Linked DNA regions of Tunicatimonas pelagia. The protein of the gene in region 2 binds, or shares a complex with, the protein of the main gene of each other region. Links are inferred from orthologs where the notes say so. Each region holds a gene or a part of one and is shown on either strand. Other genes may lie near its edges.

Region 1 (3,073 bases), 390 kb from region 2 along the record:
GTTCTTAACCCGAATGGGACCAAATTCTAAGGTTATTATCACAGGAGATCGTTCGCAGATCGACCTGCCCCGTAAACAGAAATCAGGACTTATTGATGCACTTAACGTACTGAAAGGAGTAAAAGGAATTGGCTTTGTTACGCTTACCAGTGAGGATGTTGTCCGCCATCGTATTGTAAAAGATATTATTAACGCTTACAAACGAGCCGACGATCATATGAATAATGATGATGGTTCGTAAAGTGAGTACTGATGAAGAGCTACAGCAAGCTTTTCAAATTCGCAATGAAGTATTTGTGCAGGAACAGCAGGTAGCTCCCGAGGAAGAATACGATGAGTACGACGCTACAGCAGCCCATTACTTGGCCTATGATAAAGCTAAAGTTCCTTGTGGCACTGCCCGATGGCGAAAAACGGAGCAAGGAATAAAACTGGAGCGATTTGCTGTATTAGCTTCCCACCGAGGAAAAGGAGTAGGTGCAGTTATTCTTCGACAGGCACTTATTGATATTGATGAATCTGCTTGGTCTGATCAGTCGGTATATCTTCACGCCCAAATCACTGCAATATCTTTCTACGAACGCTTTGGATTCGAGAAAGTGGGTGATGAATTTGAGGAGTGCAATATCAAACACTTTAAGATGATTCGTGCTTAATTAGGTATTAAAACTATCAGCTGTCCATTTTCAATCGGCCGCCGACGCGGTTCTAACTAAAAACTATGGCATCAACAAAGATCACTGTAAACAACAATGGCTCGCTTAAAATAGATGGCAACTTTGAGATTGTAGACAAAGAAGGAAACGTATACGGTTTGGGCGGACGCACATTGGTCAGTCTGTGTCGCTGCGGTCTGTCAGAGAATAAGCCCTTCTGCGATGGTGCCCATAAAGGTCACTTTGAACACGAAGCTAAAGCCTTTGATCTGCCCTCGAGGAAATAGCTAGGATTTATCAGATTCTACAGAATAGCCAGCGACGCACTGCTTACCAAATGAAGTAATAGCGCATTTTAGTTTGACATCAATGAAGAAGCCACTTCCTAGAAAATTAAGAAGTGGCTTTTCCTCAGGGTTATCTAAAAGAATTGTTACTTCATGGCAATGGTAGGAGTACCTTCTACTAGGTCAGCTTCTTGCGCTGCTAGAAATCGCTCCGCCTCCAATGCTGCCATACATCCGGTACCCGCAGCGGTAATAGCCTGCCGATACACATGATCTTGGGCATCACCGGAAGCAAATACTCCGGGAACATTCGTTTCGGTAGAATCTGCCTTGGTGATGAGATAACCGTTTTCATCCATATCGAGGTAGTCGCGGAAGATATCGGTATTGGGTTTATGGCCAATGGCTACGAAAAATCCTTGAGCCGGAATATCTTGCTTTTCTCCGGTCTGGTTATTCACTACTCGTACTCCTTCTACCTCATTTTCACCAAGTATTTTTTCGGTTTCGGTATTCCAAAGAATTTCAATATTCTCGGCTCGTTCCACTCGCTGCTGCATAATGGCAGATGCCCGCATCTCATCGCGGCGTACTAGTAGGTACACCTTACTCGCTAACTTAGAAAGATAACTAGCTTCTTCGGCAGCCGTATCACCCCCACCTACTACTACCAAGTCTTTTCCCCGAAAGAAAAAGCCATCACACACCGCGCAGGCAGAAACACCTTTACCATTCAATCGCTCTTCGCCCGGAAGTCCCAGCCACTTAGCCGAAGCACCAGTAGAAATAATTACCGATTGAGCCTCAATTTCGTGCTCATCATCTACAACTGCTTTCAGTGGATACACTGAAAAATCTACCTTCGTTATCATACCGAAACGAACGTCGGTACCAAACCGCTCAGCCTGCTTCTGAAAATCCATCATCATCTCTGGGCCAGTTACTCCTTCGGGGTAGCCCGGATAGTTCTCTACATCGGTAGTAGTGGTAAGCTGCCCACCGGGCTGAATTCCCTGGTACAGCACTGGTTTCAAATTGGCTCGAGCAGCGTAAACTGCGGCAGTATATCCCGCTGGCCCAGAACCTATTATTAATACTTCTACTTTTTCCGTTGTCATATATCGTACTAATTGAAAGTTAAAAATAGAAAATTGATAGTACTAGCACGCTGCATATCAATACTTTACACAGTATACTATGTGATCTTGTTATGCGAAAAGCACTACTAAATTTTAATTCACTAGATTATCTTACGTAACCAACAGAGTCAAAGTTGTAGCTACAAAAAAGGCTCTCCTTGCGGAAAGCCTATCTATATTATTATGCAAAAGACTATTAGTCTTTATCCTAAATATGGCTTCAAAGCTTTGCTACGGGACGTGTGGCGCAGACGACGAATCGCTTTTTCCTTGATCTGCCGAACTCGTTCCCGGGTTAGGTTGAATTTTTCACCAATCTCTTCCAGTGTCATGGCGTGTTCGCCATTCAGCCCAAAATAGAGAGAAATAACATCAGCTTCGCGCTGAGTTAGTGTAGAAAGCGCGCGCTGCACTTCTTTCCGAAGCGAGTCATTCATTAAGGAAGAATCCGGAGTGTTTTCCGATTCATTCTCTAATACGTCTAACAAGCTATTTTCTTCCCCTTGTACAAATGGCGCATCCATGGAAACGTGACGACCAGAGATTTTCATGGTATCTACTACCTCGCTGGTACTCACTTCTAGCACATCAGCTAGTTCATCGGGAGAAGGCTCTCGCTCGTACTTTTGCTCTAGCTCTGAAAAAGTTTTGGAAATTTTATTGAGTGAACCAACCCGGTTCAAGGGTAAGCGCACAATTCGCGACTGCTCGGCCAGTGCTTGCAAAATAGACTGACGAATCCACCACACGGCGTAGGAGATGAATTTAAATCCACGAGTCTCGTCAAATCGCTGAGCGGCTTTAATCAGCCCTAAATTTCCTTCGTTAATCAAGTCGCCTAGCGTAAGTCCCTGGTTTTGGTACTGTTTCGCTACCGATACCACGAACCTAAGATTAGCTTTGGTTAGTTTTTCTAGAGCTAACTGATCACCAGAACGGATACGCTTTGCTAAGTCTACTTCCTCGTCTGGGGTTAGCAAATCTACTTTGC
Region 2 (3,024 bases):
AGAAGTGCTAATATCGCCTAGGGGCACTTTAATAAATACTCCGTAGAAACCAGCTTGTTTCTGCTCAAATACGTTGGTCGCTTTCCACAGCGCGTAAGCCGCTTCGTCCTGAATTTTGGCATCTACCAGATTTATATCTTCCGCAAGCTGATGTTCCGGCACTTGGGTAGTATCTACGCTGTAGCTCTTCACCTTCAACGCGGCCCACTCTTCTTCCACCAACTTCATTAATGCTTCCAGGCCGAGCGATTGTAACAAAAACTTCATCCGGGCTTTACCGCGTTTGTTCCGCTCGCCGTGGCGGTCAAATACCCGCAGCACCGCTTCGGTAAATGGAATAAGCTGATCTTCGGGTAAAAACTCGTGAGCTACTTGCGCCAGATGGGGTTGCGCTCCCAAACCACCGCCAAGCATTATTTTAAACCCCCGCTCTTCTTTTTCGTCAACGGTTCGCACCTTCGGAATGGCTCCAATGTCGTGAATGAAGGTAAAGGCAGAATCCTTCTCACTAGAAGAAAAAGCAATCTTAAACTTACGCCCCATCTCCTGGCACACCGGGTTCCGCAGAAAGTACGTAAACATTTCCTCGGCGTAAGGCGATACATCAAACGGTTCTTCGGGATCAATACCCGCTTTAGGCGAAGCCGTAATATTGCGAACAGTATTTCCGCAGGCTTCTCGCAGGGTAATTTTATCTTTTTCTAGCTGCGCCCACAGTTCGGGCGTACGATCCAGACTGACGTAGTGAATCTGAATATCTTGGCGGGTGGTGAGGTGTAGATTTCCACTGGCGTATTCATCTGAGACATCGGCGATACGGAGTAACTGTTTAGGCGTAACCCGCCCGAACGGTAATTTTATGCGTACCATTTGCACACCAGGCTGACGCTGACCGTATACGCCCCGAGCCAAGCGAAGGCTACGGAAACGGTCATCGTCTATCTTTCCTTCCTGGAATAATCTGATTTTCCGCTCCAGATCAATAATGTCGCGCTCTACGACGGGGTTTTCAATTTCGGTTCTAAAACTCTGCATGGTTTAGAAGATTGGGTAATAAAAAAAGCCTTTCCTGACGGAAAGGCTTAGGGTCTATTTTAAGTAATTTTCTACTGATGTATCATCTGAACGTACTTAATCTACACCTAATACTTTCCGGTTAAGAAAAGGCATCTGACAACACCAAAACCAGCACGCGCAGCGACGAGCAGCAATTAGTTTTTCGTTGGTGGCAGAAAATAGGTGCAACATTAATTAAACATTCAGATTACAATGATACGTTTTGTTATGAACTTTTCAAAAAATCTGGGCTAAACTTCCGAAGTTTAAATAAGGTATCCTCTAAAACCTTCGGAAGTTTCTGATAAGATTAAGCCAACTGGGCATCCAGCTTTTGGGAGAGAACGCTTTTATTTACGGCTCCTACTTGCTTATCAACAATTTCACCGTTTTTAAATACCAACAAAGTAGGGATGCTGCGAATACCAAATTTGCCCGCTACTTCGGGATTAGAATCAACGTCTACCTTCCCTACTACCGCTTTGCCGTCGTAATCATTCGCTAACTCGTCTACTACTGGGGCAATCATTTTACAAGGCCCGCACCATTCGGCCCAAAAATCTACCAGCACCGGCTGATCAGAATTTATTACTTCGTTGAAGTTGCTATCGGTAATTTCTAATGGTTTACTCATATCGTTAATTATTTGAACGTTATTTTATAATCTGTATGCTTGTACGAAAAAGATTTGAAATGGATATATTTTTCTACCCTGTCTCAGCATTCATCTACTTTTGCCAGCACCTGCTCAATCATAGATTGAATCGTTTTTTGTGGATTGAGGGAAAATTCTCCAGTGGCTCGGTGAGCTAAAATAGCGTTTACACTCAGCATTCGGTGCCCTAGCAGTCGTCCTAACGCGTAATATCCGGCAGTTTCCATTTCCAGATTGCTAAGCTGCCCTGAGGTAAACTGAATATTTATCAGCTTTTCTAAGAAGCAGTTTTGTCGGCTAGCCAACCTTAGCTGTCGCCCCTGGGGGGCGTAAAATCCCGGACAAGTTACGGTATTCCCTACTTGAAACTTCGATTGAAACAGGCCCATCAATTCAGAATCGGCTTCGGCTACGTAGGGAGTAAACTCCAAATTAAGCACCGATTTCAGTTGAACCGTTGCCTGTTGGAATGATGCAAGCGTAGTGTAAGGATAGAATTGCATCAATGTATCCAACCCGAAAGCAGCTTGACTGAGCAAAATACTATCCAACGCTACTTCGGGCTGTAATGCTCCTGAGGTACCTAGCCGAATGATTGTCAACGAGCGCAGATTATTTTTTGGTTGACGTGTCTCCCGATCAATATTAACCAATGCATCTAACTCAGTCATTAGAATTTCTACGTTGTCGGCGCCCATCCCACTACTAATTACCATCAGTTGACGAGTGCCTATTCGGCCAATATGAGAGACAAATTCCCGATGAGTTACTTTCGTTTCTACCGCATCGAAGTACTGACTTACGGTGGATACCCGCTCGGGGTCGCCTACTGCAAAAATAACATCCGGCATCTGCTCAGGCTGAAGCCCCAGATGGTAGATGGAACCATCATCCCGGTAGATCAGATCGGTTTTGCTGATAGGCACTGGCAGAAGGTTCACGTTGCTAAATGGGCTTCGCCGGATTCCCGAACACTGTTGCCCCGGCTTTCACCGGTTCTACTACCACCGAGCCCGCTCCGATTCGCGCCCCTTTACCCACCGTAAGCGGTCCCGCAATGGTAACTCCCGCTCCGATAAATACGTTATCTTCTACCGTGGCTCCCGCGTGAACAACGCTTCCCGCACCTACGTGAACAAATTCTCCCAACGTGGCTTCGTAATCAACGACGGAATTGCTCTGCAAAATGCAGCCCTGCCCTACTTTGGCAAAGCTACCAACTACCACTCCGGCATTGGCAAAAATACCGTAAGAAAAGTAAGCATTACTAGAGATAACCGCTTGGGCATGAATAGCGTTGGCAGGCATTACTT

What was found. Proteins that work in one complex are often made in the same cells at the same time.
Region 1: the proteins of trxA (region 2) and trxB are in contact, whole or in part, in a crystal structure (PDB 1F6M), measured with the Escherichia coli proteins. The link is inferred for Tunicatimonas pelagia from one-to-one orthologs.

What each region holds. Positions count from the first base shown.
Region 1 is NZ_CP120683.1:856,351-859,423, forward strand. What follows is about bases 76-3,073. They hold trxB (thioredoxin-disulfide reductase), read right to left. Parts: upstream 2,062-3,073; coding sequence 1,090-2,061; downstream 76-1,089. Other genes in these bases: P0M28_RS03430 (PhoH family protein), read left to right, coding at 76-241; P0M28_RS03435 (GNAT family N-acetyltransferase), read left to right, coding at 225-656; P0M28_RS03440 (CDGSH iron-sulfur domain-containing protein), read left to right, coding at 722-943; P0M28_RS03450 (sigma-70 family RNA polymerase sigma factor), read right to left, coding at 2,286-3,073. Outside these bases: more of P0M28_RS03430, read left to right, coding at 1-75.
Region 2 is NZ_CP120683.1:1,249,842-1,252,865, forward strand. The notes cover bases 29-2,977. They hold trxA (thioredoxin), read right to left. Parts: upstream 1,691-2,977; coding sequence 1,367-1,690; downstream 29-1,366. Other genes in these bases: P0M28_RS05145 (ferredoxin-like domain-containing protein), read right to left, coding at 29-1,035; P0M28_RS05155 (nucleoside phosphorylase), read right to left, coding at 1,774-2,637; P0M28_RS05160 (NeuD/PglB/VioB family sugar acetyltransferase), read right to left, coding at 2,657-2,977. In the rest of the region: more of P0M28_RS05145, read right to left, coding at 1-28; more of P0M28_RS05160, read right to left, coding at 2,978-3,024. UniProt on the Escherichia coli protein: Participates in various redox reactions through the reversible oxidation of its active center dithiol to a disulfide and catalyzes dithiol-disulfide exchange reactions.